Regions from separate parts of the Amycolatopsis sp. ATCC 39116 genome, predicted to be linked through region 3. Evidence: riboswitches for the same ligand, from Rfam matches in the RefSeq annotation. Region 3 holds a riboswitch; each other region holds the start of a gene.

Region 1 (10,297 bases), on a different contig from region 3:
ACGTTCAACTCGACCTCCACCACCGTCGGTGTCGCGGACGACCTCGAACGCGGTGTGGTGGAACGGTTCCGCTCGATGCCGATGTCGAGCGTCGCGGTGCTGACCGGGCACATCGCCGGGGCGATCGTCCGGAACGCGCTGTCGCTCGCGATCATGATCGGCGTCGGCCTGCTCATCGGCTTCTCCCCCACCGCGGCTGTCGGCGGGTGGCTGGCCGCGCTCGGCATCCTGCTGGTGTTCATGGTGGCGATCTCGTGGATCGCGGCGATCCTCGGGCTGGTCGCCGGCGGCACGGAGAGCGCCGCCGGGCTGGGCATGATCCTGGTGTTCGTGCCGTACCTGAGCAGCGCGTTCGTGCCCCCGAGCACGATGCCGGACGGGCTGCGCGCGTTCGTGGAGATCCAGCCGGTGACCCCGGTGGTCGACAGCGTGCGGGCGCTGCTGCTCGGCGGGCCGGTCGGGAACTCGGCTTGGCTCGCGCTGCTGTGGTGGGGCGGGATCACGCTGGTCGCGGTGCCGGTCGCGGGCGCGTTGTTCCGGCGGCGCTCCCGGCGCTAGCTTGGCCCCATGACGAACCTCGACGCCGTCCGCTCGCTCGCCGCCCAGGAAACCGGCCTGGCCACGGTGGCGGTCGCGCGGGCGGACGGCTCGGTGCACGCTTCGGTGGTCAACGCCGGGGTCCTCGACGACCCGGTGTCCGGCCGCCCGTCCGTCGCGTTCGTGGCGGTCGGCCACGCGAAGAAGCTGGACCTGCTGCGCGCGCGGGGCAACGCGACCGTGGTGTTCCGGCGCGGCTGGACGTGGGCGGCGGTGCAGGGACCGGTGCGGCTGATCGGCCCGGACCACCCGGACGAAGCCTTCGACCCGGCCGGCCTGCCCCGGCTGCTGCGCGACATCTTCACCGCGGCCGGCGGCACCCACGACGACTGGGACACCTACGACCGCGTGATGGCCGAGGAGCGCCGGTGCGCGGTGTTCGTCGAGGCGGCCCGGATCTCCGGCACCGCCTGAGCGGCCGCTACTTCTTCTTGCCCTTGTCGCCGGAAGGCTCGTCGGTGGACAGCGCCGCGACGAAGGCCTCCTGCGGAACCTCGACCCGGCCGATGTTCTTCATCCGCTTCTTGCCTTCCTTCTGCTTCTCCAGCAGCTTCCGCTTCCGCGAGATGTCGCCGCCGTAGCACTTGGAAAGCACGTCCTTGCGGATGGCGCGGATCGTCTCGCGCGCGATGATCCGCGACCCGACCGCGGCCTGGATCGGCACCTCGAACTGCTGCCGCGGGATCAGCTCACGCAGGCGACCCGCCATCTTGTTGCCGTAGCCGTAGGCGGCGTCCTTGTGCACGATCGCGGAGAACGCGTCGACCGGCTCGCCCTGCAGCAGGATGTCGACCTTCACCAGGTCGGCGACCTGCGTGCCGGCCTCCTCGTAGTCCAGCGAGGCGTAGCCGCGGGTGCGGGACTTCAGCGAGTCGAAGAAGTCGAAGATGATCTCGGCGAGCGGCAGGTTGTAGCGCAGCTCGACGCGGTCCTCCGACAGGTAGTCCATGCCGAGCAGGTTGCCGCGCTTGCTCTGGCACAGCTCCATGATCGCGCCGATGAACTCCGACGGGGCGATCACGGTGACCTTCGACAGCGGCTCGTGCACCTCGGCGATCTTCACGCCGGTCGGCCAGTCGGACGGGTTGGTGACGTGCACCTCGGTGCCGTCGTCCTGCACCACGCGGTACTCCACGTTCGGCGCGGTGGCGATCAGGTCCAGGCCGAACTCGCGCTCCAGCCGGTCGCGGGTGATCTCCAGGTGCAGCAGGCCGAGGAAGCCGCAGCGGAAGCCGAAGCCGAGCGCGACCGACGTCTCCGGCTCGTAGGTCAGCGCCGCGTCGTTGAGCTGCAGCTTCTCCAGCGCCTCCCGCAGCTCCGGGTAGTCCGAGCCGTCCACCGGGTAGAGGCCGGAGAACACCATCGGCTTGGGGTCGCGGTAGCCGGCCAGCGGCTCGGTGGCGCCCTTGCGCTCGGAGGTGACGGTGTCACCGACCCGGGACTGGCGGACGTCCTTCACGCCGGTGATCAGGTAACCCACCTCGCCGACGCCGAGACCGGCGCTGGGCTTGGGCTCCGGCGAGATGATGCCGACTTCCAGCAGCTCGTGCGTGGCGCCGGTGGACATCATCCGGATCCGCTCGCGCGGGGTGATCTTGCCGTCCACGACGCGGATGTAGGTGACGACGCCGCGGTAGGTGTCGTAGACCGAGTCGAAGATCATGGCGCGGGCCGGGGCGTCCGCGTCGCCCACCGGCGGCGGCACCTGGCGGACGACCTCGTCCAGGAGGTCGGGCACGCCCATGCCGGTCTTCGCCGAGACGCGCAGCACCTCGGACGGGTCGCAGCCGATGATGTGCGCCAGCTCGGCGGCGTACTTGTCGGGGTCGGCCGCGGGGAGGTCGATCTTGTTCAGGACCGGGATGATGTGCAGGTCCTTCTCCAGCGCCAGGTACAGGTTGGCCAGGGTCTGCGCCTCGATGCCCTGTGCCGCGTCGACCAGCAGGATCGCGCCCTCGCACGCCTCCAGCGCCCGGGAGACCTCGTAGGTGAAGTCCACGTGGCCCGGGGTGTCGATGAGGTGCAGGACGTGGTCGCGGCCGTCGACCTGCCACGGGAGGCGCACGTTCTGGGCCTTGATCGTGATGCCCCGCTCGCGCTCGATGTCCATCCGGTCGAGGTACTGCGCGCGCATGGCCCGCTCCTCGACCACGCCGGTGAGCTGCAGCATCCGGTCGGCCAGGGTGGACTTGCCGTGGTCGATGTGCGCGATGATGCAGAAGTTCCGGATCTGCTCCGGCGGCGTGAAGGTCTGGTCGGCGAACGTGCTCACTCGGATCCTCGGCTCGTCGTGGGGTACGACTCCATGTTCCCATGCCCGATTTCCGGGTCATCCCCGATGCCGGTGAGCGGTGGCGAGTGCTGACCTGGAGGTATGAGCACAACCATCGAGCAGATCCTGGACCGGGCCTTCGGTCACCCCCGTGGCCTGCTGGGCCGCATCGGCGGGGCCGTGATGGCCCATGCGAACGGCGCGACGGAATCGCACGTCGTGGACGTGGCGAGGCTCACCCGGGAGGAGACGGTCCTGGTGGTCGGCCCCGGTCCCGGGGTGGGCCTGCGCCTGGCCGGCCGGCGCGCGGCGCTGGCGCACGGGGTGGACCCGTCGCCGGAGATGCTGGAGCTGGCGCAGGCCCGCTGCGCGGCGGAGATCGTGGCGGGCCGGGTCCGGCTGGCCCGCGGTTCGGCCGAGCGGACGGGCCTGGACGAGGCCTCCGTGGACGTGGTGGTGAGCGTGAACAACGTCCAACTGTGGGACGACCGCCCCGCGGGCTTCCACGAGCTGCGGCGGGTGCTGCGCCCGGGCGGGCGGCTGATCCTCTCGGCGCACGAAAAGTGGCTCCCCGTGCCGCGGCACGAGCTGGCGGCCGAACTGGTCGAGGCGGGTTTCACGGACCTGCAGACGTGGGTGTGGCAACCCCCGGGGGTCACCGCGCCGCTGGCCGCCCAGTTCCGCGCCCACCGCCCCGCCTGAGCCGCCCTGCTACCCCAAAATCAAAACCGGCCCCGCAAGATCCGCCGTCACCGGCGCCGCGCACGCCCTTGGCGGCGCGAGTCCAGACCCAGCCCCCCGCGAAATCCGCGGTCAGCGCCCCCAAGATTCAGCCTCCAGGCACCACCAGCGCCGCGAGCCCGAACCCGGCTTCGCGAGATCCGCCGTCACCGGCACCGCGCGCACGCCATCGGCGGCGCGAGTCCAGACCCAGCCCCCGCGAGATCCACGGTCAGCGCACCAAAGGAATCAGCCCCAGGCACCACCAGCGCCGCAAGCCCAAACCCGGCCCCGCAAGATCCGCCGTCACCAGCGCCACGCGCACGCCACCGGCGCCGCGAGTCCAGACCCAACCCCCGCGAAATCCGCGATCAGCGCCCCCAAGAATCAGCCCCAGGCACCACCAGCGCCGCAAGCCCAAACCCGGCCCCGCAAGATCCGCCAACGCGCCGGAACAATCGCAGGCCCGCCGCCGGTCGCGCGTGGCGGCTCACTGCGGGCGGATGTCCGTCCGCAGTGGATGGTCCGGCGGGATCTCCACCAGCACGATCGACGTCCCGTCCGGGTCGGAGATGCGCGCCTCGTCCAGGCCCCACGGCTCGCGGCGGGCCTCGCGGTCCGGCACGACCCCGCGCTCGGCCAGCTCGTCCAGCGTGGCCTTGAGGTCGCGGACCTGGAACCACAGCTCCACGTCCGGGCTGGTGCCCTTCTCGCCGCGGCCGACGACCTCCAGGTAGCCCTGGCCGGTGAAGAACACGGTCCCGCCGGGGAACGTGCGGTAGATGGCCAGGCCGAGCACGTCCCGGTAGAACGCCGTGGTCTTCTCGGGGTCACGGGGGTGGATCAGCACCCGGCTGCTCAGGACGTCCATACCTCCTGCCTACCCCACCTGGTCAGGAAGCCGCAATCGCGGCAATTCCGGCCAGGACGACGACCGAGCCGACCAGGCGGCGCACCGGGTGCGGCTCGCGCAGCACGAGCCAGGCCGCGATCCCGCCCAGCACGATGCTCACCTCACGCGCGGGCGCGACCAGGCTGACCGGCGCCATGCGCATCGCGTAGAGCACGAGCACGTAGGCGACCGGCGACAGCACCCCGACGGCCACCGCCTCCCGCCAGTGCGCCCGCCACAGCGCGCCGATCCGCCCGTCCGCGCGCACGGCCGTGGGCGCGAGCAGCAGGCTCTGCAGCACCGCGCCGGCGGCGAAGTAGGTCAACGGCGGGACGGCGAGGGCGTTGACGGCGTGGTCGTCCCAGAGCGTGTAGGCCGCGATGGTGACGCCGGTGAGCAGCCCGTAGAAGACCCCGGCCCGGCGGGCGCGCGCGTCCGCCGCCGAGCGCGAGCCGAGCCCGATCACCAGCACCCCGGTCACGACGAGGAGGGCGCCGGCGAGCCCGAGCCACCCGGGCCGCTCGCCGAGCAGGACGACCGCCGCGAGCACCGACAGCAGTGGCCCGCTCCCCCGCGCCAGCGGGTAGACGACGGACAGGTCGCCGACGCGGTAGCCGCGCTGCAGCACGATGCCGTAGGCGATGTGGAAGATCGCGGTCAGCAGCGCCGCGGGCAGCCAGGTCCACTGTGGATGCTGCCCCTCGACCACCAGCGCCACGACCGCGACCGGTGCGCAGACCACCGCCGAGACGGTGTAGTAGAGGAAGACGAACCGGGCCCCGTCGTCGACCCGCTTGGCGGCGAGGTTCCACCCGGCGTGCACGACGGCGGCGACGAGGACGAGCCCGAGCGCCGTGCCGTTCACCTGCAGCCTCCCCAGCCAGTGCGAGTGCCACCGTAGCGCCCTGCTAACCTTGTCGGTCGTTGCCGTGCGGCATTCCGCCAGGGAGGAAACCCGCACGCCGGGGCCGGTACAGCGCGGCAGCGAAGCCACCGACAGATCGAAGGAGCGCCTTCATGGCCAACATCAAGTCCCAGATCAAGCGCATCAAGACCAACGAGAAGGCGCGCCAGCGCAACCAGTCGGTCAAGTCCTCGGTGAAGACCGCGATCCGCAAGTTCCGCGAGGCCGCCGAGGCAGGCGACAAGGCCAAGGCCGTCGAGCTGCAGCAGGCTGCCGCTCGCGCCCTGGACAAGGCCGCCAGCAAGGGCGTCATCCACGCGAACCAGGCCGCCAACAAGAAGTCGGCGATGGCCAAGCGCGTCAACCAGCTCTGAGCTTGATCTTCCGAGGGGCGGGCATCCAGCAGGGTGCCCGCCCTTCTGCTGTCCAGGGGTGACGGGTTCGCGAGTGACGGGACTTGAACCCGCAACTCCCTGCACGCTCGGCTCCGGCGGCCGCACAGCCATTGGCGCAGCAGGCGCCAGCCCCTCACCCGGACCCGCCGGTCAGCGAACTCACGCTCGTTCCGAGCGATGATGAGCCCGCCCCACCTCACACCAAGCAACCGCAGTCCGACTCGCGCACCGAACTCAGCGCTCGTCCCGAACGCCGAAACCTTCCCCACCCCACCGCGCCCCGCTTCCAGGAGCCGAACGGCCGCGGCCCGACCGCGGCGCTGAGCTCAGCGCTTGTCGCGGGCGGCGGCGAGTTCCAGGACGGCCCGTTCGAGCGCGTAGGCCGGGTCCGCGGCCTGGCCCTTGACCTCGGCGTTCACCCGCGCCACCACGGCCATCGCGTCGGCCAGTCCGGCTTGGGTCCACCCGCGGGACTGCCCCTGCGCCTTGCGGATCTTCCACGGCGGCATGCCCAGCTCACCGGCCATCTGGTTCGGGTTGCCGCGGCCGGCCGCCGACACGCGGGCGATGGTGCGGACGGCGTCCGCGAGGGCGTCGGCGATCAGGACGTGCGCCACGCCGATCTGGAGCGCCCACCGCATCGCTTCGAGCGCCGCGCCGCGCTCGCCCGCGACGGCCTTTTCCGCGACCGCGAAGCCCGTCACGTCCGCGCGGCCCCGGTGGTAGCGGCGCACGGCTTCCTCGTCGACCCGGCCGCCCGAGTCCGCCACCAGCTGCGACGCCGCCGCGGCCAGCTCTCGCAGGTCGGATCCGACGGCATCGATCAACGCGGCCACCCCGGCCGGGTCGATCTTGCCGCCGGCCTGCCGCACCTCGTTGCGGACGAACGACTCCCGATCGGCCGGCCGGGTGATCTTCGGGCACTCGGTGACCTGGGCGCCGGCCTTGCGCAGCGCCGCGGGCAGCGACTTGGCCGCCTTGCTGCGGCCGCCGCCGGTGTGCACGACGACCAGGACGACGCCGTCGGCAGGCATCTTCGCGTAGGCGAGCACCGCGTCGGCCAGCTCCTGGCCGATGTCCTGCGCGCCTTCCAGCACGATGACGCGCCCCTCGCTGAACAGCGACGGGCTGACCAGCTCGGCCAGGCCGGGCGGGGTGAGATCGGACACCCGGACCTTCGTCAGCTCGGCCGTCGCGTCCTCTCTGCGTGCCTGTTCCAGGGCGGCGCGGACGGCGCGCTCGACGAGCAGCTCCTCTTCGCCGAGCACGAGCTGCAGGGGGGCGGAGGTGGTTGCCGGCGCGGTCACGGTTCAGATCCTCCCACGGACCACCGACAGCTCCGGAGCGTGATGAAACCCGCAGGGGCATGGCGTGCTCCGAGCGTGGTGCCGTATGTTGTCAACCAGGCATCGCGCGAGCGCGACAGCCACCACAACCGAATACCGCTCATCCAGAGGGGCAGAGGGAACGGCCCGACGAAGCCCCGGCAACCGGCGTCAGCCTGTCATCTCGATTCCGCGAGGTAGCTGACGATCACGGTGCCAATTCCGGCCCGCGTCAGCGGGGCAGATGAGGAAAGGAACCTCGCGATGACTGCAGCCCTCGATTCGACCACCACCCGTCGCACCGTCGACCTCGGCCCGGCCGTGGAACTGGTCTCCAAGGAAGAGGGCCACCGCCAGCCGCTCGCCCCGGAGTTCGTCTCCGCCGAGGACTTCTCGCCGCTGGAGGTCGCCTACGACTTCGGTCGTGTCCGCCGCGAGGACATCGAGGCGGGGCCGCGCAACATCTGGCGCTACAAGCGGCTGCTGCCGGTGCCCTCGAACGTCGAGGAGATCCCGAACACCGAGCCCGGCTGTACCAGGCTGGTGAAGGCCGACCGGCTCGCCAAGGCTCTCGGTGTGAAGAGCCTGTGGGTCAAGGACGACACCGGCAACCCCACCCACTCGTTCAAGGACCGCGTCGTCGCCGTCGCCCTAGCCGCCGCTCGCGAGTTCGGTTTCGACACCCTGGCCTGCCCGTCCACCGGCAACCTGGCCAACGCCGTCGCCGCGGCCGCGGCCCGCGCCGGCTGGCAGTCCGTGGTGCTGATCCCCTCCTCGCTCGAGCGCGCCAAGGTGCTGACCACCGCGGTCTACGACGGCAACCTGATCGCTGTCGACGGCAACTACGACGACGTCAACCGCCTCGCCACCGAGCTGGCCGCCGAGCACGAGAACTGGGCGTTCGTGAACGTCAACGTGCGCCCCTACTACTCCGAGGGCTCGAAGACGCTCGCCTACGAGGTCGCCGAGCAGCTCGGCTGGCGGATCCCCGAGCAGATCGTCGTGCCGATCGCCTCGGGCTCCCAGCTGACCAAGGTGGACAAGGGCTTCCGCGAGTTCGCCAAGCTCGGCCTGGTCGACGACACCCCGTACAAGGTGTTCGGCGCGCAGGCCGCCGGCTGCTCGCCGGTGTCCGCGGCGTTCCGCAACGGCCACGACGTGGTGCAGCCGGTCAAGCCGGACACCATCGCCCGCTCGCTCGCGATCGGCAACCCGGCCGACGGCCCCTACGTGCTCGACACGGTTCGCCGCACGGGCGGCGCGATCGAGGACGTGACTGACGAAGAGGTCGTCGAGGGCATCCGCCTGCTCGCCCGTACCGAGGGCATCTTCACCGAGACCGCCGGTGGTGTCACCGTCGCGACGGCGAAGAAGCTCATCGAGGCGGGCAAGATCGACCCGGACGCCGAGACCGTCCTGCTCATCACCGGTGACGGCCTGAAGACCCTGGACGCGATCGAGAACGAGGTCGGCCCGAAGGCGACGGTCCCGCCGTCGGCGGCGGCCGTGCACAAGGCCCTGGGTCTCTGACAGGTCCCGGGTCTCTGCCAGGCCCGGCGCCTCTGATCAAGGTTCCACCTCACTTTCCCCGGCGAACGACCGCCGGTCCGGTCTGGTCGGGGATCACCGCGGTGTCGCCGTCGGTGTCCGTGCGGGCGATGAGCGCACCGTCCGCGGTCAGGGTGTCGAGTGTCGTCCGGTTCGGGTGGCCGTAACGGTTGCCCGAACCGACGCTCACCAGCGCCAGCCGCGCGGACACCGCGGCCAGGAACTGGGGCAGCGAGAACCTGCTGCCGTGGTGCGGCACCTTCAGGATCTCGGCGTGCAGATCCGTTCCGGCGGCCAGCAGGTCGGCTTGTGCGGCGAGTTCGACGTCACCGGTCAGCAGCACGCTGCCGGCCGGTGTGCGGGCTCGTAGCACCACCGAGCTGTTGTTGATTTGTGTGCCGTCGTCGTCCTCCCCTTCGGACACGTATCTGGGTCCCAGCACTTCGAGGCTCAGCGCCGGCCACTCGAGCCGCCGGCCCAGGTCCAGTTCGAGCAGCGGGACCCGGTGGCGGGCCGCGATCTGGCCGGCCTGCCGCCACGCCCAGCCGGGCTGCCGCCCGGGCCCGACCGCGATCGCGCCCACCGAGCGTCCCTCGAACACCGAGTCGAGTCCGCCGATGTGGTCGGCGTGCAGGTGGCTCAGCACCACCAGCGGCACCCGCTCGATGCCCAGCCGGTCCAGACACCGGTCGGCCGGCCCCGGCTCGGGCCCGGCGTCCACCACCACCGCCCGTCCGGGCTCACCGGTGGCGAGCACGAGGCTGTCGCCCTGACCGACGTCACAGGCGACCACCGCCCATCCCGGTGGCGGCCAGCCGGGTGCGATCACCTTGCCCGGGACGACGAGCAGCAGCACCCCGGCCAGCACGAGCGCCAGCAGCACCCGCAAGCGCCGACGGCGCAGTGCCAGAACCACGGCGATGGCGACCACCAGCGCGAGAAACCCGCCCCACCAGCCGCTGGGCCACGCCAGCACCGCACCGGGCACCTCCGACGCCCGCCGCGCCACGACGATCAACCAGCCCGCCTCCGGCCCGGCCAGCCGGACGATCAGCTCACCTCCGGCAGGCCACGCGGTCGCGACGACCGTCGCCAGCACCCCGAACACGGTCGCCGGAGCGACCGCCGGCGCGGCCAGCACGTTCGCCGCCACGCTGACCAGGCTGAGCTGCCCGGCCATCCCGGCCACGACAGGCGCTGTCACGACGAACGCCGCCGCCGGAACCGCCAGCCCTTCGGCGAAGCCCGGCGGAACGCCGCGCCGCTGAAGGCTCTCCGCCCACCGCGGCGCGAGGAGCACCAGCCCGGCCGTCGCGATCACCGACAGCGCGAAGCCGAAGCTGACGGCCATCGCCGGGTCCCACGCCACGAGGACGCAGGTCGCGGCGGCCAGTGCGGGGACGACTGAGCGTTCCCGCCCCAGCGCCAGCGCCAGCAGGGCGATCGCGCCCATGACTCCGGCCCGCAGGACGCTCGGCTCCCCGCCAGCCAGGACCACGAACCCGGCCAGCGCTGCCCCGGACAGCGCCGCGGACAACCGTGGTCCTGCCCGCAACAGCCGTAACAGCAGCAGCACGGCGCCGCACACGATCGCGACGTTGGACCCGCTGACCGCCATCAGGTGCGTGAGGCCAGCGTCAGTGA
Region 2 (10,297 bases), on a different contig from region 3:
ACGGTGACCAGGCCGATCGGGTCCACCGTGCGCCACTTCGGGCTCTGGTCCACCGCCACGTAGTGAATCCGCAGCTTGTGACCGGCCAGCACCGCCCGGCGGACCTCGGCCACGACGGCGCCGGGCACCTCCTCCTCGGCCACCCGGCGGGCGAGCAGGTCGGTCTCCGGGTCGATCAGCAACCGCTCCGCCGCGCCGGCCGCGATCTCGCGATGGCCTTCCGGGAGCGCGTCGACCACCTTGAGCATGGCCGAAGCGAGCGCCGAGCCGAGGCCGAACGCCTGCGCGCCGCGCCGCGACCCGGCGATCAGCAGGGCGAGTGCCTCGTCGTGGTTCAGCCCGGTCAGTTCGGCCCGGAACCCGGGCAGCAACGCGAAACCGCCGTGCCGTCCGCGTTCGGCGTAGACCGGGACACCGGCGGCGGACAGCGCCCCGACGTCCCGCAGCACGGTGCGGGTGGACACCTCCAGCTCGCGGGCCAGCGCGGTCGCGGACAACCGGCCGTGCCGGCGCAGCAACAGCACCAGCGAGACCAGGCGGTCGGCGCGCATTCCGCGAACTCTAGCGAAATACGCGACACAGGATGTCGTGATTCGCTGCGAGGCTTCGAACCGTCACAGCACTGATCCGAAGGGAGCTGATGTGGGAGTGGAACGCACCGCGGTCGACCCGTGGACGTGGTCGGCGGAGCTGGGGTACCACCAGGGTGAACTGGTCGCCGGGCACACCCGGACCCTGTTCTGCGCCGGGCAGACCGCGATGAGCGGCGACGGCAAACCCCAGCACGCCGGGGACATGGCGAAGCAGCTGGCGCTGAGCCTGGACAACCTGGAGGCCGTGCTCGCCGAGGCCGGGATGTCGCTGGCGAACCTCGTCCGGCTCAACGTCTACACCACCGACGTCGACCAGCTGTTCCCGCACTACGGCGTGCTGGCGGCGCGGCTGGGCGCGGCCGGCGTCGCCCCGCCCACCACGATGCTCGGCGTGACGCGGCTGGCGATCCCCGAGCTGATGGTCGAACTCGAAGGGACCGCGGTCGCCTAGTTCTCCGCGCGCAGCACTTCCAGCGCGTGCGCGAGGTCATCGGGGTAGGGCGACTCGAACTGGACCCACCGGCCGTCCGCGGGGTGGGCGAACCCGAGGGTGCGGGCGTGCAGCCACTGCCTGGTCAGGCCGAGCTTGCGGGCCAGCACCGGGTCAGCGCCGTAGGTGAGGTCGCCGGCGCACGGGTGCCGCAGCGCCGAAAAGTGCACGCGGATCTGGTGGGTGCGCCCGGTTTCCAGCTTGACGTCCACCAGCGACGCCGCGCGGAAGGCCTCGATGACCTCGTAGTGCGTCACCGACGGCCGGCCGCCCGCGACCACGGCGAACTTGTAGTCGTGCCGCGGGTGCCGGTCGATCGGGGCGTCGATCGTGCCGCGGGTGGGGTCCGGGTGGCCCTGCACGACGGCGTGGTAGCCCTTGTCGACGGTGCGTTCCTTGAACGCGCGCTTCAGGACCGTGTACGCGTGCTCGCTCTTCGCCACCACCATCACGCCCGTGGTGCCGGCGTCGAGGCGGTGCACGACGCCCTGGCGCTCCGCCGCGCCGGAGGTCGAGATGCGCAGCCCGGCCGCGGCGAGCCCGCCGACGACCGTGGGCCCGGTCCAGCCCGGGCTCGGGTGCACGGCGACGCCCACCGGCTTGGACACGACCACGATGTCGTCGTCGTCGTGGAGGATGCGCAGGCCGTCGACCGGTTCGGCGACCACCTCGACCGGGTTGTCCGGGTCGGGCAGGGTCACCTCGAGCAGCACCCCGGCGGAGAGCCGGTCGGACTTGCCCGCCGGGCGGCCGTCGAGCAGGACGTCGCCGGACTCGGCCAGCTCCGCGACGACGGTGCGGGACAGGCCGAGCAGCTTCGCCAGCCCGGCGTCGACGCGCATGCCGTCGAGCCCGTCCGGGACGGGCAGCATCCGGGCGCTCAACGCTTGGCCCTCTTCACGGTGCCGTCGTACTCGCGGCCGAGCAGGGACAGCAGCACGATCAGCACGCCGCCGACGCAGATCGCCGAGTCGGCCACGTTGAAGACCGGCCACACGTCCCCGTTGGGCGCGAACAGCGACACGAAGTCGACGACGTGGCCGCGCAGCACGCCGGGCGCGCGGAAGACGCGGTCGACCAGGTTGCCGAGCGCGCCGGCGAGGATGAGCCCGAGGCCGATCGCCCAGCCAGGCGACCGCAGCCGCTTGGCGAACCAGATGAGCGCGATCACCACCCCGAACGCGACGATCGCGAACACCCAGGTCATGCCGGTGACGCCCATGCCGAAGGCCGCGAAGGGGTTGCGGATCAGCTGCAGGTAGACGAGCCCGCCGAGGACCCGGACCGGCTCGTGCCCCTCCAGGGTCGCCACGACGACCGACTTGGTCACGACGTCCGCCGCGAACACCACGATCGCGATCACGGCCAGCAGCAGGGCGCGCCGCTTGGGCGGGGTGGCCGGCTGCTCGTCCGGCACGGTGTCCGGTTCCGGGGAGGGCTGGGGGTCACTGCTCACCCCGCCATTGTCCACGGCTGCCGCGACGGCCCCGGCGCAGGCCGGGAAAGCCGGTCAGCGCGCTGCCGGGCGCACGTGCCCCCTCAACGGGAAACCCGGCAGTGGCGCCGTTCCGCACACGGTGCCCGGCGCAGGCCGGCGAACCGGGCGCCGAGCCACCGCACCCAGCAGACGGGTCACCATCCGAACCCGGGGAACAGCCGCGGCGCCGGCTCAGCGCAGGAAGTCCGGCAGCGGCCGCGGGTCCGGGCACGGCGCCCACCGGCCGTCGACCACGCCGTACGTCCACCGCGCGCCCCGCGCGACGATCTGCCGCAGCGCGGTCACCAGCCGGTCGACGTGCTCGGTCGTGGTGCCCAGCCCGAGGCTCACCCGCAGCGCCTGCTGCCCCTCCCCGCCGCTGCGCTCCACCAGTCGCCGCACCGCGATGTGCGCGCAGAACGCGCCGTCGCGGACGCCGATCCCGTACTCGGCCGACAGGACCGCCGCCACCCAGCCCGGCTCGAACCCGTCGAGCACGAAGCTCACCGTGCCGACCCGCTCCGCCGCGCCGTCGAACAGGCGCAGCTCCGCCAGCCCCGGCACCGCGGCGAGACCGCGTGTCAGCCGCTCCAGCAGCTCCCGCTCGTGCGCGGCCACCGCGTCCCACGACGCCGCCAGCTGCTCGCACGCCACGCCCAGCGCGTACACGCCCACGGTGTTGGGCGAACCGGCCTCGTGCCGCTCCACCCCGCTCTGCCAAGCCACTCCGAGGCCGTCGCCGTCGCGGCGCACGGACTTCGTCGCCCCGCCTCCGGCCAGGTACGGGTCCGCCGCGCGCAGCCAGTCGCCGCGCCCGATCAGCGCGCCCGCGCCGAACGGCGCGTACAGCTTGTGCCCGGACAGCACCACGTAGTCCACGTCCAGCTCCCGCACCGAGATCGGCCGGTGCGGCGCGAGCTGGGCGCCGTCCAGCGCGATGCGCGCGCCGTGCCGCCGGGCCACCGCCGCGATCTCGGCCACCGGCAGCAGCTCGCCGGTCACGTTCGACGCGCCGGTCACGACCACCAGCCGCGGCCCCTCCGGGCACTCCGCGAGCGCACTGTCCACAGCGGACACCGCGGCCAGCCGCGTGTTCGGCAGCGGGATCCGGCGCACGTTCGGGCCGCGCCAGGGCAGCAGCGCGGCGTGGTGCTCGGTGTCGAACAGCACCACCGACGTGTGCCGCGGCAGGCTGCGGGCCAGCAGGTTCAGCGCGTCGGTGGTGTTGCGGGTGAACACGACCGCGTCCGAGTGCCGGGCGCCGACGAACCGGCGCAGCACGTCGCGGGTGCGCTCGTAGACCTTTGTGGACACCTGCGAGGCGAACCCGGCCCCCCGGTGCACGCTCGCGTAGTGCGGCAGGAACTCGTCCACCGCGCGGCGCACGGCCTCCAGGCACGGGGCGCTGGCCGCGTGGTCGAGGTTGGCGTAGTCCAGCTCCCCGCCGGTGACCAGCGGGACGGCCGCGGCGGCGGTGACGGCGGGGGTGGTGACGCGTTCGAGAGCGAGAGTCATCGGAAAGGCTCCTCGGGTCCGGGGACCCGCAAGGGGTCCGCGCTTGCCCGTCGCACCTCGCGACGAGCCAGGTCCTCACCCGGGGCACCCCACCGCGGAAGGAGGGTTGCCGGCCAGCGAGCCGGGGCTTGGCGCTGGCACTCATGACCTACGCGGACACAGTAACCGATCGCCCCCGCCGCGCGCCAGCGGGTCTCAGTTGCCGGACTCGCCCTTCCAGCGCGCCAGCGGCCCGGCCCGGTCCACCGCGCGGATGCGCCGCTCCGCCGCCTCCCGCGCGGACTCGGTGCTGACGATCAGGATCTGGTCGCCGCGCTGCAGCCGGTCGGTGCGCTGCGGGGTGAAACTGCGGCCGTCGCGGACGATCAGGCTCAGCGACGCCCCGGCGGGCAGCCGCAGCTCCGACAGGTACACGCCGTGCAGGCGCGAGCCGTGCTGGATCTTGACCTGGAGCAGCTCGGCCTGCAGCTCGTCCAGCGGCGCGGCGTCGACCTCGATCTCCTTCGGCTCGGTGTCCGCCTTCAGCCGCAGCACCCGCGCGAGCGGGCCGAGCGTGAGGCCCTGCACCAGGGTGAGCACGATCACCAGCACGAACACCGCGTCCACGAGCCGTTGCGCGCCGGGCATCTCCTGGGAGAGCGGGATCATCGCGAGCACGATCGGCACCGCGCCGCGCAACCCGGCCCAGGACAGGAACACCTGCTCGCGCACCGGCACCTTGAACGGCAGCTGTGACACCAGCACCGACACCGGCCGCGCGAACACCAGCACCACCGCGGCCGCGATCAGGCCCGGCACGATCGACTCCAGCAGCCGTTCGGGCGAGGCGAACAGGCCCAGCAGCACGAACAACCCGATCTGGGCGAGCCAGCCGAGCCCCTCGGCGAAGGACAGCGTGTCCGAGCGGTGCGGCAGCCGCGAATTGCCCAGCACGACCGCCGCGACGTAGGTGGCGAGCAGGCCGGAGGCGTGCAGCAGCTGCCCGGACGAGTAGGCCACCACGCACACCGCGACCGTCGCGAGTGGATAGAGCCCGGTGGCCGGCAGGGCGGCGCGGCGCAGCGCCCACGCCCCGGCCAGCCCGAGCAGCAGCCCGAGCACCAGGCCGGCGCCGAGTTCGTAGACCACCAGCAGCGGCAGCGACCAGTCGATCCGGGTGCCCTCGGCCAGCACGACGACCGCGATGTAGGCGGGGGCGTCGTTGATGCCGGACTCCAGTTCCAGCGCCCCCACGATCCGCCGGGGCACGCCGACGCCGCGCAGCACGGAGAACACGGCGGCCGAGTCGGTGGAGGCCAGCACCGCGCCCCACAGCAGCGCCATCCGCCAGTCCAGGCCGAGCAGCCAGTGCAGGGCGGGGCCGGTGATCGCGATGCTCAGCCCGACCGCCACTGTGGACAGTGCCACTCCCTGGCCCAGCGCGGGTTTCACCGCCGACCAGCGGGTGGTCAGGCCGCCCTCGGTGAGGATCATGACGAGGGCGGCCAGGCCCAGCGCCTGGGTGAGGAACGGGTCGGAGAACTGGATGCCGAACCCGGCTTCGCCGAGCAGCACGCCGATCGCGAGGTAGAGCAGCAGCGACGGCAGGCCGAGGCGGGTGGAGAAGCGGACCGCGAGCACGGCGGCGAGCAGGACGGCCGAGCCCAGCCCCAGCACGACCGGCAGCTCGCCCACCCGCACCTCCCCTGCCCGGATTGTCAGGCTTCAGGATAAGGAACCGAGGAGCCGGACCGCGCCCCGGTGGGGTCTTCCGGCATGTCAGGGCCGCTTTTCTCTTGTCCCGCAACAAGATCGCGAGCGGGTGCACGGAGTACCGGGGCGAGCACCTTGCGCACCGCCTCGTCTCGACGGCAGGTGCGCACACGATGACGACGAGCGCGCGGCCGGGCGGCGCCGGTTGCACCGCATGCCGCTCCCGGCCGCGCGAACACGGCGGGCCAGCGGCGGGCACCGGTGGCCGGCGGGACGTGCCTCACGGCGCAGCCCCTGCCAGGGCCACACCAACCTCAGGCCACCCCAGGGCGATCAGCAGGCAGCTCCGCACCCAGCAGCGCCAGCGGCTCCCCCGCCGCCTCGGTCACCACCACCGCCCGATCCGGCCGCCGCACGAACCAGCCCGCCTCCACGCCGCGCGCGAACAGCGCCGCGGGGAGTGCGCCGCCCAGGTGGTCGCGGCGCTCGGTCCAGTCGAGGCACGCCCGCAGCAACGGGCGCCGCCCGGCGGGGATCGTCACCCCCAGCTCGCCGAGCACCGAACGACCGCGCCCGGTCAGCGCGAGGCCGTTCCCGTCGGAGACCAGTCCCGTCCGGATCATGCCGTCACGCAGGGCGACGCCCACCGTGCCGGCCAGGTGGTCGTAGCAGGTGCGCGCGAACGCCAGCCGCCGCACGCGCAGCGACTCGCGCAGCCCCGAGGCGGACCGGTGCCCGGCGTGCTGCGCCAGGTGCTCGATCAGCTCGGCCACCCGCGGGTCGGCGATCCGCACGTAGGCGTGCCGCCCCTGCTTCACCCCCGCCACGAACCCCGCCTCCTTCAGGCGGCTGACATGCTCACTCGCCGTCGACGGCGCGATCCCCGCCGTGCGGGCCAGCTCCCCGACGGTCCACGCCCGCCCGTCGAGCAGGGCGAGGCACATCGCCGCCCGGCTCGGGTCGGCGAGCACCGCGGCCACCTCGGCCAGCGCGATCGTCTCCACACCGGCCACGGTAGTAGCCGCACACGTCGGCCGCGGCCGAAACGTCAGCCCAGCGCGCCGAGGAAGGCCGACGACACGGTGACGGCCGGCTTGGAGGAGTCCGACCCGAGCAGCAGCACCGCGAACGCCACGTCGTCGCGGTACCCGGCGAACCACCCGTTCGCCTGGCTGCCGTCGCCGAACTGCGCCGTGCCGGTCTTGCCGTACACGACGCCGTTGCCGCGCAGCCCGGTCGCGGTGCCGCCGGTGACGACCTCGCGCATCATCGTCCGCAGCGCGGCGATCACGTCCCGGGACGGCGCCCGGTAGCCGGTGTTCACCGACGTCTCCAGCTCCTGCCACAGCCGCGGCGTCACCTCGTCGCCGCGCGCGACGGTGGCCGCCATCAGGGCCAGGCCGAACGGACTCGCCTGCACGGTGCCCTGCCCGATCGCGGACTCCACCTGCTCGGCGCCGCTGGTGGTGGCGACCACCTTGCCCGCCTCGGTGGTGATGCCCGGGATGGCGAAGTCGGCGTTGAGGCCGAACCCGCTCGCCGCGTCGGCCAGCGCGTCCGGCGGCAGCGTCGACGCGAGCTGCGCGAACGTGGTGTTGCACGAGTGCGCGAACGCCGAGTGCAGCGGCAGCGGCGGAAAGGAGAACTGATCGTCGTTGGGGATCGTGCGCTGCCCGATGCGCGCGGTGGCCGGGCAGTCCGCGATCGTGTCCGCGGTGGCCGCGCCCGACTCCAGCAACGCCGCCGCGGTGACGATCTTGAACGTCGACCCCGGCGCGTACAGGCCGTTCAGCGCCTTCGGCTCGGCCCCGGCCGCCGCGTTCTGGGCCACCGCGAGCAGGTCGCCGGTCGAGGGCTGGATCGCCACCAGCATCGCCGGGTACGCCGCCGAGTCGACCGCCCGCTGCGCCGCCGCCTGCGTGGGCAGGCTCAGGGTCGTGGTCAGCGCCGCCACCTCGACGTCGCCCTGGCCGAACAGCGTTTCCTGCACCGCGCCGTCGACATCCGTGCTGACCACCGACCAGCCGCCCTGCGACCGCGCGGACACCGTCCGCTGCAACGCGGGCACCAGCAGCGGCGCCACACCCGGCTCCGCCACCTGCGTGCCCGACGCCTGCCAGGTCAGGACGGGCCTGCCGTTGCGGTCGACCACGGCGTTCTTGCCCGCGCGCGTGCGCACCGCGAGCTGCTGTCCGGCGCGCAGCTTCGGGTGCACCACCGCGGGGCTCCAGTGCACGAGCCAGCGGCCGTCGGCGGCCACCAGGTCGAGGCTGTTGTCGTAGGACCACACCTGCCCGGCCGCGATCGTCCAGCTCACCTGGAACGTCGCGGTGGCCCGGGTGGCGGCGGGCGTGACCTGGCCCAGCCGCGCCGAGACGGACATCGGGGCCAGGCCGCGGCGAGCGTCGGCGATCAGCACGCTCGCCGCGCGCGGGTCGTCGGTCAGCGCCGCCGCCGCGTCGGCGTCGCCCTCGGCGAAGGCGAGCAGGAACCGGGAAGCCACCGTGCCCGAGTCCTCGGCGCCCGAGCCGCTGGCCTGGGGTTTGTCCGGCGAGGACCCGCCCCACACGACGACAACGGCCGCCACGACGATCGCGACGACCGCTGCCGCGCCACCCGCCAGCACCCACCTGCGCCAAGTCACCGGCGAAACCCCCTGTTGGTGTTTCCCCGTCTGTCGGTGATCAGGAGGCCTTCGTTACCGCCACAGTGATCTTGTCGCCGTCGCCGACCGCGCCCGCGAAACCGCCGTCCACGTGCCCGTACGACACCGAGTTCGCCAGGGTTTCGCCCGCCACGAACTCCTCGTGCGCCTTGGCCGCGGCGACCACGTCCGCCGGCGCGTCCACGGTCAGCGCGATCCGGTCGGCCACGTCGAGCCCGGCGTCGCGGCGCGCCTGCTGCACGACGCGGACCAGGTCCCGCGCCACGCCCTCGGCGGCCAGCTCCGGGGTCACCGCGGTGTCCAGCTGGACCAGGCCGGAGCCGCCGGGCAGCTCCGCGGTGGCGCCCTCGTCCTTGGCGACCAGGCGCCGCTCGTACTCGCCCTCGGCGAGTTCGATGCCGGCGGCCACCACGGCGCCGGACGGCGAGGTGGTCCAGTCGCCCGCCTTGACGGCCTTGATCACCTTCTGCACGTCCCGGCCCAGGCGCGGCCCGGCGGCGCGGGCGTTGACCGCGACCTCGAACCGGCCGTGCGCGGCGACGTCCGTGCTCAGCTCGACCGACTTGACGTTGACCTCGTCGGCGATGATGTCGGTGAAGTCCGCCAGCGCCTCCGCGTCATCGGCGGCGATGAGCATCTTCGCCAGCGGCAGCCGCACGCGCAGCTTGTTCGCCTTGCGCAGCGACAGCGCCGACGAGCACACCTGCCGGACCCGGTCCATCGCCGTCACCAGCGCGGCGTCGGCGGGCAGCTCGTCGACCAGCGGCCAGTCCTGCAGGTGCACCGACCGGCCGCCGGTGAGCCCGCGCCACACCACCTCGGTGGTCAGTGGAAGCAGCGGCGCCATCGTCCGCGACACGACCTCCAGCACGGTGTGCAGGGTGTCGATCGCGTCCTTGTCACCGGCCCAGAACCGCTCGCGCGACCGGCGCACGTACCAGTTCGTCAGCACTTCCAGGAAGTCGCGCGTGGTGGCGCAGGCGCCCGCGACGTCGCAGGTGTCCAAAGCGGACTGCACGTCGGTGACCAGCTCGCCGGTCTTGGCCAGGATGTAGCGGTCCAGCACGTGCGTGGAGTCGGTGCGCCACTGACCCTCCACGCCCTCGGCGTTGGCGTAGAGCGCGAGGAAGTAGTAGGAGTTCCACAGCGGCAGCACGGCCTGGCGCACCGCGTCGCGGATGCCCTTCTCGGTGACGATCAGGTTGCCGCCGCGCAGGATCGGGCTGGCCATCAGGTACCAGCGCATCGCGTCGGAGCCGTCCCGGTCGAACACCTCGTTGACGTCCGGGTAGTTGCGCAGCGACTTCGACATCTTCTGCCCGTCGGAGCCGAGCACGATGCCGTGCGAGACGCAGGTGCGGAACGACGGCCGGTCGAACAGCGCCGTCGCGAGCACGTGCAGCGTGTAGAACCAGCCGCGCGTCTGCCCGATGTACTCGACGATGAAGTCGCCCGGGTAGTGGTGCTCGAACCACTCGGCGTTCTCGAACGGGTAGTGCACCTGGGCGTAGGGCATCGAACCCGAGTCGAACCACACGTCCAGTACCTCGGGCACCCGGCGCATGGTGGACTTCCCGGTCGGGTCGTCCGGGTTGGGCCGGGTCAGCTGGTCGATGTGCGGGCGGTGCAGGTCGGTGGGCCGCACGCCGAAGTCGCGCTCCAGCTCGTCCAGCGAGCCGTACACGTCCACCCGCGGGTAGGCCGGGTCGTCCGACATCCACACCGGGATCGGCGTGCCCCAGTAGCGGTTGCGCGAGATCGACCAGTCGCGCGCGTTCTCCAGCCACTTGCCGAACTGGCCGTCCTTGACGTGCTCGGGGTACCAGGTGATCTGCTGGTTCAGCTCGACCATGCGGTCCTTGAAC
Region 3 (10,297 bases):
CCCGGCGGCGGTGTCGAAACCCGCCCCCGCGCTCCGACCTCCTGGTAAGACAGCCCTTGAGGAGGCACCCGTGAAGTACTTGCTGATCATGCACATGAACCCCGCCGTGTGGGAGTCGCTGGCGGAGGAGGAGCGCAACGCGATCATGAGCGGGCACGGACCGTTCATGGACGCCATCCGCGAGTCCGGCGAGTTCATCGGCACGACCGCGCTGGCCGACCCGTCGAACAGCGCGGTCGTGCGGGTGCGGGACGGCGCGCAGGTGGTGACCGACGGCCCGTACCTGGAGGCGAAGGAGTACCTCGGCGGGTACTACCTGGTGGACGTCGAAAGCCGGGAACGCGCACTGGAACTGGCCGCGATGATCCCGGACGCCGCGGTCGACGGCCTCGGCATCGAGGTCCGGCCGGTGATGTTCTCGGCAGGCACCGAGATGTGAGACCCGGTGCCGGGCGGGGTGGCCCGCCCGGCACCGGCGGTCACACCGCGCGGGAGCCGGCCGAGGCCATGCCCAGCCAGGTGTGCGGGTTGCCCTGCCAGCACCAGCCGAGCTTCGGCGCCCGCTTGCTGATCCAGATCGCCGGCACCCGCCGGTCGCCGCAGCGCGAACCGCCCAGCGAGAAGCACTTGTTCTTGACCAGCACCTCCGGGAAGTGCGTGATCAGGGCGATGCCCTCCTCGATGGTGAGCAGGGTGCGGCTGCGGCCGGCGATCACCTCCATCGCGTCGTTCGGGACCGCGCCGCAGAACTCCTCGCCGCGCTCGACGTCGAACAACAGGTAGGCGTCCGGGGCCGGGAGGTCCACAGTGGACACGAACCGGTCGAGCGATCCGGGTTCGAAGGAGTGGTCGACGAACCCGGGCAGCCTCCCGCGGTGCAGGGTGGTGCGCGGCATCGTCTCCTCGATCGGTGCGACCTTCCGGGTCACGACCAGCAGGAACGGCACGCGGCCCGCCTCCGGGTCGAGGTCGCCGGCCCGGGCCGCGGCGCGCAGCGGCTCGACCAGTGCGCGGAAGCCGTCCTCGTCGAGCCCGGCGAGCGCCGGGTAGCCGCGGTCCACCAGGTTGGCGACCTGGCGGTCGAATTCGGCTGTCACGTCGAACGTCAAGCCCTTACCTCCTTGATCGCGGCGATGTCGGCGGGCGTGCCGGACATGATCGTCCGCACGTGCCGGGTGACCAGTTCGACCGGCCAGTCCCACCAGGCGGCGCGTTCGAGCCGTTCGACGTCCTCCGGCTCGTAGCGAGCGCGGATCGGCCGGGCCGGGTTGCCGCCGACGATCGTGTACGGCGGCACGTCCGCGGTGACGACCGCGCCCGCGGCGATGATCGCGCCGTTGCCGATCGTCACGCCGGGCATGACGGTCGCGCCGTAGCCGAACCAGACGTCGTTGCCCACCACCGTGTCGCCCCGGCTGGGCATGTTCGTGACGAGGTCCAGTGTGGACTCCGCCCACGCGCCGCCGAACATCGTGAACGGGTAGGTCGACACCCCCATCGTCGGGTGTTCCGCCCCGGCCATCAGGAACCGCGTGCCGGAGGCGATCGCGCAGTACTTGCCGATGATCAGCTTCTCCGGCCCGTAGGCGTAGAGGACGTTGCGGGTCTCGAACTCGGCGGCGGCGTCCGGGTCGTCGTAGTAGGTGAACTCGCCGACCTGGAAACGCGGATCGGTGACCAGCGGTTTCAGGAACACCACGCGCGGGTGCTCGGCGAGCGGGTGGAGCACGGTGGGGTCTGGCACGAACACCTCACAGGAGTAAACTTACTACCGACGTAAACTTATCCTGAACGCAGGCTAGTTGTCAACGTAAAAGTAGGACGAGGGTAAGATTCGCTCATGACCGTCACCGGCCTCCGCGAAGCCAAGAAGCAAGAGACGCGGCAGTTGATCTCCGACCAGGCGACCCGGCTCTTCATGGCGAAGGGTTTCGAGCAGACGACGATCGCCGAGATCGCGGAGGCCGCGCGGGTCGCGAAGAAGACCGTGACCAACTACTTCCCGCGCAAGGAGGACCTGGCGTTCGACCACCAGGACCAGTTCGTGGCGAGCCTGGCCCGCACGGTCGTGGCCCGCGAGCCGGGTGAGTCGGCGCTGGCCGCACTGCGCCGGGACTTCCTGGGGGCGGTCGAGCGGCAGGACCCGGTCGCGGGGTTCGCGGGCCCGGAGTTCAGCCGGATGATCGCGGAGAGCCCGACGCTGTCGGTGTGCCTGCGCGGCCTGCACGACCAGCGCGAGGAGGCGCTGGCCGCCACCCTCGCCGAAGCGACCGGAGCCGCACCCGGCGACATCACACCCCGCGCGGCGGCGTCGGTGCTCGGTGGAGTGCACCGGGTGCTGTTCGCGCGCATCCAGGAGCTGACCCTGGCCGGCCGGGACAACCCGGAGATCGCCGCCGTGGTGGGCCCGGAGGCGGAGCAGGCGTTCGCCCTGCTGGAACCCTCACTCGGCGACTACGCCCGCGCCTGACCGGAGACCGGCACCAAGGCCCCCAGTGATGGCTTCGGAGCAACCCGGCGCGCCTACTCCACCAGTTCGGAGGTCTCCAGCCAACGCGCCTCGACGTCGGTGCTCGGTGAGGTGCACCGGGTGCTGTTCGCGCGCATCCAGGAGCTGACCCTGGCCGGCCGGGACAACCCGGAGATCGCCGCCGTGGTCGGCCCGGAGGCCGAGCAGGCGTTCGCCCTGCTGGAACCCTCACTCGGCGACTACGCCCGCGCCTGACCGGAGACCGGCACCAAGACCCCCAGTGATGGCGTCGAAGCAGCCCGGTGCGCCTACTCCACCAGTTCGGAGGTCTCCAGCCAGCGCGCCTCGACGTCCTCGATCTCCGCGCGCACCGTCTTCAGCTCCGTGTTCAGCTCGACCAGCTTGTCCGGCTCGGTGGCGTGCTCGGCGAGCTGCTCGTGCAGCTTCGTCTCCCGCGCGTGCAGCTGGTCCAGCCGCCGCTCCAACCGGGACAGTTCCTTCTGCGCCGCCCGGAACTCCGCCGCGCTGGACGTCTTCTGCGCGGGCTTCGGCGCCGACACCGAGGCACGGGCGGACGCCCGCCGCGACAGGTACTCGTCGATTCCGCCGGGCAGGTGCGTGATCCGGCCGTCGCCGAACAGGGCGTACACCGCGTCCGTCACGCGTTCCACCAGGTAGCGGTCGTGCGAGACCACGACCATCGTGCCCGGCCAGGAGTCCAGCAGGTCCTCCAGCTGCTGCAGCGTGTCGATGTCCAGGTCGTTCGTCGGCTCGTCGAGCAGCAGCACGTTCGGCTCGGCCATCAGCAGCCGCGCCAGCTGCAGCCGCCGCCGCTCGCCGCCGGACAGGTCCTCCACCGGCGTCCACTGCCGCGCCGGCGGGAACCCGAGCTTCTCCGCCAGCTGCGACGCCGACAGCTCCTGCTTGCCCAGCACGACCCGCGCCGAGACCTCCTCGACGGCCTCCAGCACCCGCAGCTGCCCCGGCAGCTCGTCCAGCTCCTGCGACAGGTGCGCCAGCCGCACCGTCTTGCCCTCGATCCGCCGCCCCGCGACCGGCTCGCGCTCCCCTGCCAGCAGCTTCAGCAGCGTCGTCTTGCCCGACCCGTTCACGCCGACCAGCCCGAACCGGTCACCCGGCCCGATCCGCCAGGTGAGCCCCTCGACGACCGTCTTGTCGCCGGCCTTGAGGGTCACGTCCTCCAGCTCCAGCACGGTCTTGCCGAGCCGCCGCTTCGCGAACGACATCAGCTCGGCCGTGTCGCGCGGCTCCGGCACGTCCGCGATCAGCGCCTCGGCCGCCTCGATCCGGTACCGCGGCTTCGACGTGCGGGCCTTCGCGCCGCGCTGCAGCCAGGCCAGCTCCTTGCGCGCGAGGTTGCGCCGCTTTTCCTCCATCGACGCCGCGAGCCGCGCCCGCTCGGCGCGCGCGAAGATCCAGTCCGCGTACCCGCCCTCGTACTGCTCGACGCGGCCGTCGGCGACCTCCCAGGTCCGCCCGCACACCGTGTCCAGGAACCACCGGTCGTGGGTGACGACCACGAGCGCGGACCGCCGCGCCAGCAGGTGGTCGGCGAGCCAGCGCACGCCCTCGACGTCGAGGTGGTTGGTCGGCTCGTCGAGCACCAGCAGGTCCAGGTCGCCGATCAGCGCGGCGGCCAGCGCGACCCGGCGCCGCTCCCCACCGGACAGTGTCGCGGTCGGGTTGTCCAGCCCCAGCTCGGTGATCCCAAGTCCCTCCACAATGGACCGGACCCGGGCGTCGGCCGCCCACTCGTGCTCGGCGTCGAAACCGGCGAGCACGGCGTCGCGGATCGAACTGCCCTCCGCCAGCTCCGTGCGCTGGGTGACCACCGCGAGCCGCAGCCCGCGGACCTGGCTCACCCGGCCGGAATCCGGCTCGGCGAGTCCGGAGAGGACCTCCAGCAGCGTGGTCTTGCCACCGCCGTTGAGGCCGACGACGCCGATGCGCTCGCCTTCGCCGACGCCGAGGGAGACGTTGTCCAGCAGCGGGCGGACCCCGTAGGACTTGGAGACCGCCTCGAGGTTGATCAAATTCGCCACTACGCGTGCACCTGCGGAGGAGTGGGCCGGTGTTCGTCGCCGCCGACGAGCCGCGCGCCCGGCACCGGGCCGTGCGCGACCCGCACCGTCCGGCACACGCCGGCCCCGGCCAGCTCGGCCGCGACCTCGAGCGCGGACTCCGCGTCAGCGCACAGGAACGCGCACGTCGGGCCGGAACCGGACACGGTGCCTGCCAGCGCGCCGGCGTTCACCCCGGCGCGCAGCGTGCGGCGCAGGCCGGGCCGCAGCGACACCGCGGCGGCCTGCAGGTCGTTGCCGAGCAACAGGGCCAGCTGACGCGGGTCGCCGGAGGCCAGCGCCTCGACGACCGGCGCGTGCGAGCCGACGCGCGGCGGGTTGCCGGTCTCGCGGAGCCGGTCGAGTTCGGCATAGACGCGCTCGGTGGACAGTCCGCGCTGGTCGAACGCGAGCACCCAGTGGAAGGTGTGCCGCGACAGGACCGGCACCAGCTGCTCGCCGCGGCCGGTGCCCAGCGCGGTGCCGCCGTAGAGCCCGAACGGCACGTCCGAGCCGAGCTTCGCGGCGATCCCGGCGAGCTCGTCGCGCCCGATGTCCAGCTTCCACAGCGCGGCGAGGGCGACCAGCGTGCCCGCGGCGTCGGCGCTGCCGCCCGCCATTCCACCCGCGACGGGGATCCCCTTGCGGAGGACCACCCGGACGTTCGAGGCCCCGTCGGTCTTGCCGACGTGCGCGGCCAGCGCCTCGACCGCGCGCCACGCGAGGTTGCTGGCGCCGGTGGGCACAACCTGCTCACCCTCGCCGTAGACCTCGACACCCGGCTCCTCGGCCAGCGCGACGGTGACCTCGTCGGTCAGCGAAAGCGCGTGGAAGACGGTCGTCAGGTCGTGGAAACCGTCCGGGCGCAGGTCGCCGACCGACAGGTGCAGGTTGATCTTGGAGGGCACCCTGACGGTGACAGGTGGCGGTACGACGGCGAGCACCAGTCAAGCCTACGTGCCCGCCGGAGAGCGCGGAGAGGCAAGCTCCAGTGCGACGCGCAGCGCCACGTCGGCCGACTGCTCGCTCGGGTTTTCGTCCAGGAACTGCGGGTTGTTGCCGAGCATGAGCGCGACCAGGGCGAGCCGGGAGCGCAGCTGGTCCTCGGGGCTCGCGTCGGCGGGGACGAGGAAGGTGAACAGCCCCTTCATCCGTGTCGCGAGCACGTGCCCGGCGTGCAGGTCCTTCAGCGCGGGCTGGTTGTCCTGCATGAACCGCATGATCGGGCCGAACCGGCCCTGGATCAGGTCGGAGAGCCTGCGCAGCAACTCCTCGCGGGCCTGCGCGGGATCGTCCTGGGCCCGCGCCCACTCGATGATCTCGTCGAGCGAGGCGCCGATGTCCTCGATCAGGCTGTGGACGATGTCTTCCTTCGTCCGGAAGTGGTAGTAGAGCGCGGCTTTGGTCACCCCGAGCGCTTCCGCGATCTCCCGCAACGACGTCTTCTCGTAGCCCTGCTCGACGAACAGGTCCAGCGCGATCTGCTGGATGCGCTCGCGCGTGTCGGTCCGCCGCCCCGCCATGACCGTCCTTCCTGAGGAACTCTCAAACTTGCTTGACGCCCGGCTAGGAATGGGCCTACCGTGTCGGCAGCGCCATTACTTGTCGGCCGACTAGTAATGCTTGCTCTCAGTCTAACCCAGTTCTCCACCAGGGGGTTTCCACCATGACGACAACCACTCCGGCGCCGGTGACGGCGCCGGCCGACTCGAGGAAGTGGTGGGCGCTCGCCGTCGTCGGGCTCGCCCAGCTCCTCGTCATCATCGACACCACCATCGTCAACATCGCGCTGCCCACCGCGCAGGCCGACCTCGGCATGTCCGACGTGGCCAGGCAGTGGGCGATCACCGCCTACACGCTCACCTTCGGCGGTCTGCTGCTGCTCGGCGGACGGCTGGCCGACCGGCTGGGCCGCAAGAACACGCTCATCGTGGGCGCGCTCGGCTTCGCCGCCGCGTCCGCGCTCGGCGGGATGGCCACCGGCTCGGGTCTGCTCATCGCCGCCCGCGCGGCCCAGGGGGTCTTCGCCGCGCTGCTGGCGCCGTCCACGCTCTCGCTGCTGACCATCACCTTCACCGAGGCGAAGGAACGGGCCAAGGCGTTCGGGATCTACAGCGCCATCATGATGTCCGGCGGCGCGGTCGGGCTGGTCGCCGGTGGCGCGCTGGCCGAGTACGCGTCCTGGCGCTGGTGCCTCTACGTGAACCTGCCGATCGCGGTCGCCGCCGCCATCGCGGGCTGGTTCGTGCTGCCGAACGTGCCGGGCCACCGCTCGACGCGACTGGACTGGATCAGCGGCGCGCTCGGCAGCGCGGGGATCGCCGGGCTTGTCTACGGCCTCTCCGAGGCCGCGACCCGCGGCTGGGGTTCGGCAGTGGTGCTCGGCACGCTGGCCGCGGCGGTGGCGCTGCTGGCCGGGTTCGTGTTCCGGCAGGCCCGGGTCCGGAACCCCCTGCTGCCGCTGCACGTCCTGGCCGACCGCGCCCGCTCCTCGGGCTTCCTGACCATCGCCGTCGCGGCCTTCGGGATGTTCGGGATGTTCCTGTTTCTCACCTACCAGCTGCAGGCGATCATGGGCTTCGGCGCGCTCGGCGCCGGCCTGGCGTTCCTGCCGTTCCTGCTGGGCAATGTCACGGTCTCGACGCTGCTGACGCGCCGGCTGATCCCGCGGACCGGGCCGCGCCCGCTGCTGGTGACCGGGCTCCTGCTGATGGCCGCCGGGCTCGCCGGGCTGACCCAGCTGTCGGTCGACACGTCCTACTGGGGCCTGGTCCTGCCGGTGGAACTGGTGCTGGGCGCGGGCGCCGGGCTGGCGATGCCGACGGTCATGAACATCGCGACCGCCCGGGTGGAGCCGAAGGACTCGGGGGTGGCGTCGGCGTTCATCACCACGTCCCAGCAGGTCGGCGCGTCGATCGGCACGGCGTCGCTGAACACGATCGCGGCGAGCGCGACCGCCTCGGTCGCCGGCCTGGCCCTGCCCGCGGCGACCGTGCACGGCTACGCCGTGGCGAACGGCTGGGCCGCGGCGATCGTGGCCGCGGGCGCGATCGCGGTCGGGGTCCTGGTGCGGGGCAAGTGAAAACGAGGAGGGGCGCCCGGCCGGGACGCCCCTCCTCGCGTGCCTGGTCAGGCCGCGACGATGCTCTTCGGGCCTTCCTTCGGGTGCACGACGTGCGCTCCCCGGTCGGCGATCCACGCCAGCGCCGCGTCGGCCTGGCTGCCGTTGACGCCGACGCGGAAGCGGGCCACCGGGGTGTCCCCGACGCGGGTCAGGCCGCCGCCGATGGTGGCGAGCTCGACCTCGAACCGGGCGGAGGCCTCGGGCAGCAGCGCGCCGACGGCCGCGAAGCCGATCAGCACCACGTCGACGGACCGGTCGTAGCTCGACGACTGGCTGCGCGGCGTGTCGATCGGGGGCAGCAGGCTCTGCGCGACCTTGCTCGCCGGGTTGGCCAGCAGCTCCAGCACGGTGCCCTGCTCGACGAGCCGCCCGTCCTCCAGCACCGCGACCCCGTCGCAGACGCGCCGCACCGCGGCCCCGTCCTGGGTGGTGAGCAGCACCGTCACACCCAGCTCCGCGCGGGCACGGTCGAGGACGGTCAGCACGGCGCCGGTCTCCTCGGCGCCGACACCGGCGGTCGGGTCGTCGGCGAGCAGCACGGCCGGGCCCGCGGCCAGCGACCGCGCCAGCGCGACGCGGCGGCGCTGGCCCGGGGTGAGTTCGCTCGGCCGCAGCGCGGCGCGCTGGGTCAGGCCGGCCAGGTCGAGCAGGCGGCCGACGCGGCTGCGCCGCTGCGGGCCCTCCAGGCCGAGCTGCTCCAGCGGGGCCGCGACGTTGCCCGCCACGGTGCGCTCGGCGTGCAGCACCGGCTGCGCGTCCAGCACCGCGACCTGGCGGCGCACCTCACGCAGCTTCCGCCCGTCGAGGCCGGTGGTGTTCAGCCCGTCCAGGCGGACGACGCCGCGGTCGGGCTTCTCCTGCAGGGCGATGCACCGGGTGAGGGTGGACTTGCCGGAGCCGGCCGGGCCGACGACGCCGAACAGGGCGCCGGCGGGCACCTCGACGCTCACGTCCCGCAGGGCGTGGACGGGCTTGGCGGCACCGGGGAAGGACTTGGTCAGGTTTTCGACAGTGATCACGAATGGCTCCAGCACAACGGGCGCGAACGCGCCGACCGCACACCAAGGAGACCGTCTACAGAGGACGGTCAGGCGAAGTCAGGAAATGGTGGTGAAGGGAAAGCGGTCAGCGACGACACGCACAGACCGTGCGACGACATTCGTCGACGACGCGGCGCCTCGTGAGCATCGTGCGGTACACAGGAATCCTCCATCGGTCCTGGCGTTAGCACCTGCCCCCGGGTGGGGTGGTTGCTGCGGCTTCGGCGAGCCAGGTCTCTCAGCCGCTCGGGATGGATACCTCAAAGAGTAGAACGGACTTCACATCTTTTTGGCAAGTCCCTGGTCCGGATCAGGGTGCGAGATCACACAAACGGTGGTAAGGACTTGCTCGCGGCGATCTTGGCGAAGTCCCTTACCCCCAGTTGCTCGCCCCGAGCGCGGGGGTCGACGCCGGCCGCGCGGAGGATCGCCTCGGCCTTCTCCCCCGAGCCCGCCCACGACGACAACGCGGCACGCAGCGTCTTGCGACGCTGGGCGAAGGCGGCGTCGACGACGGCGAAGACCTCGTCCCGGTCCGCGTCCGACACCGGTTCCGCGGCGCGCTCGAAGCCGACGAGCGCGGAGTCGACGTTCGGCACCGGCCAGAACACGGCGCGCGGCACGGGCGCGACCTTGCGGGCCGGGCCGTACCAGGCGAGCTTCACGCTCGGGACGCCGTAGGTGCGGCTGCCGGGGCCCGCGGCCATCCGGTCGGCGACCTCCGTCTGCACCATCACCAGGCCGTGCGCCAGCGACGGCAGCTCGGCGAGCAGGTGCAGGACCACCGGGACGGCGACGTTGTAGGGCAGGTTGGCGACGAGGTGCGTGGGCTGGTCGGCGAGGTCCTCGGCGGCGAGCTTCAGGGCGTCCTGGATGTGGACGGTGAACCGGGCGGCGGCCTCGGGGGCGCGCTCGGCGACCGTGGCCGGCAGGCGCTCGCCGAGGACCGGGTCGATTTCGACGGCGGTGACGTGCGCGCCCGAGTCCAGGAGGCCGAGCGTCAGCGAGCCGAGGCCGGGGCCGACTTCGAGGACGTGGTCGCCTTGGCCCACCCCGGAGAGGTCGACGATGCGGCGGACGGTGTTCGGGTCGTGCACGAAGTTCTGGCCGAGCTTCTTCGTGGGACGCACGTCCAGCTCGGCGGCCAAGCCACGGATCTCGGCTGGTCCGAGCAGTGCTGTCACGGGGATGGATCGTAGCCGCTACGCGGGTGTCCAGGGCGCCGGGCTTCGCTTCGCTACGCCCGGGTCTGCTCCTCCCGAACCCGATCTTTCAGTGTTCGGTTGCCGAGACACCGCGTCAAGCCGGGAAAGCGTGGCTTGACCCGGTGGCTCGGCAACCGATTTGGCTGGGGATCGGGTTGCGGGAGAGGGGTGGTTCGGGGGGTTTCGGGCTTTCGTTGCCGGGTGCCGGTACGCGGGAAAAAAAGATGACCCCGGCCACCGGCCGGGGTCATCATGTGTGTGCTGTCGGGGATCAGCTGGTGGCCTTGGCGCCGCAGACGGGCCAGGCGCCGTAGCCGCCGCGGTCGTCGCGCACCTTGGTCGCCACCGCGATCTGCTGCTCGCGCGTGGCCTGGTGC

The links. Region 3 has a riboswitch for S-adenosylmethionine ahead of AMY39116_RS0320125 (methionine ABC transporter ATP-binding protein). Riboswitches for the same ligand answer to the same signal wherever they lie in the genome.
Region 1: it holds a riboswitch for S-adenosylmethionine, as region 3 does, so the genes downstream of both, thrC (threonine synthase) here and AMY39116_RS0320125 (methionine ABC transporter ATP-binding protein) in region 3, are expected to answer to the same signal.
Region 2: it holds a riboswitch for S-adenosylmethionine, as region 3 does, so the genes downstream of both, AMY39116_RS0339785 (aminotransferase class V-fold PLP-dependent enzyme) here and AMY39116_RS0320125 (methionine ABC transporter ATP-binding protein) in region 3, are expected to answer to the same signal.

Annotation. Positions count from the first base shown of each region.
Region 1 covers NZ_AFWY03000033.1:71,040-81,336, reverse strand. The annotation lists gene AMY39116_RS0327460 (ABC transporter permease) at 1-558, shown strand, start outside; gene AMY39116_RS0327455 (pyridoxamine 5'-phosphate oxidase) at 568-1,011, shown strand; gene lepA (translation elongation factor 4) at 1,019-2,869, opposite strand; gene AMY39116_RS0327445 (class I SAM-dependent methyltransferase) at 2,972-3,571, shown strand; gene AMY39116_RS0327440 (VOC family protein) at 4,080-4,460, opposite strand; gene AMY39116_RS0327435 (EamA family transporter) at 4,483-5,346, opposite strand; gene rpsT (30S ribosomal protein S20) at 5,499-5,759, shown strand; gene holA (DNA polymerase III subunit delta) at 6,107-7,087, opposite strand; SAM riboswitch class I at 7,224-7,356, shown strand; gene thrC (threonine synthase) at 7,370-8,635, shown strand; gene AMY39116_RS0327415 (ComEC/Rec2 family competence protein) at 8,685-10,297, opposite strand, start outside.
Region 2 covers NZ_AFWY03000080.1:10,414-20,710, reverse strand. The annotation lists gene AMY39116_RS0339805 (YafY family protein) at 1-551, opposite strand, end outside; gene AMY39116_RS0339800 (RidA family protein) at 649-1,044, shown strand; gene AMY39116_RS0339795 (RluA family pseudouridine synthase) at 1,041-1,967, opposite strand; gene lspA (signal peptidase II) at 1,964-2,539, opposite strand; gene AMY39116_RS0339785 (aminotransferase class V-fold PLP-dependent enzyme) at 2,753-4,075, opposite strand; SAM riboswitch class IV at 4,110-4,224, opposite strand; gene AMY39116_RS0339780 (potassium/proton antiporter) at 4,271-5,749, opposite strand; gene AMY39116_RS0339775 (helix-turn-helix transcriptional regulator) at 6,082-6,771, opposite strand; gene AMY39116_RS0339770 (penicillin-binding transpeptidase domain-containing protein) at 6,816-8,393, opposite strand; gene ileS (isoleucine--tRNA ligase) at 8,452-10,297, opposite strand, start outside.
Region 3 covers NZ_AFWY03000018.1:92,856-103,152, forward strand. The annotation lists gene AMY39116_RS0320080 (YciI family protein) at 71-439, shown strand; gene AMY39116_RS0320085 (DUF5701 family protein) at 480-1,109, opposite strand; gene AMY39116_RS0320090 (CatB-related O-acetyltransferase) at 1,106-1,750, opposite strand; gene AMY39116_RS0320095 (TetR/AcrR family transcriptional regulator) at 1,841-2,470, shown strand; gene AMY39116_RS47870 (hypothetical protein) at 2,591-2,725, shown strand; gene AMY39116_RS0320105 (ABC-F family ATP-binding cassette domain-containing protein) at 2,779-4,533, opposite strand; gene AMY39116_RS0320110 (4-(cytidine 5'-diphospho)-2-C-methyl-D-erythritol kinase) at 4,533-5,495, opposite strand; gene AMY39116_RS0320115 (TetR/AcrR family transcriptional regulator) at 5,505-6,074, opposite strand; gene AMY39116_RS0320120 (DHA2 family efflux MFS transporter permease subunit) at 6,218-7,633, shown strand; gene AMY39116_RS0320125 (methionine ABC transporter ATP-binding protein) at 7,681-8,694, opposite strand; SAM riboswitch class I at 8,882-8,973, opposite strand; gene rsmA (16S rRNA (adenine(1518)-N(6)/adenine(1519)-N(6))-dimethyltransferase RsmA) at 9,039-9,899, opposite strand; gene AMY39116_RS0320135 (resuscitation-promoting factor) at 10,192-10,297, opposite strand, start outside.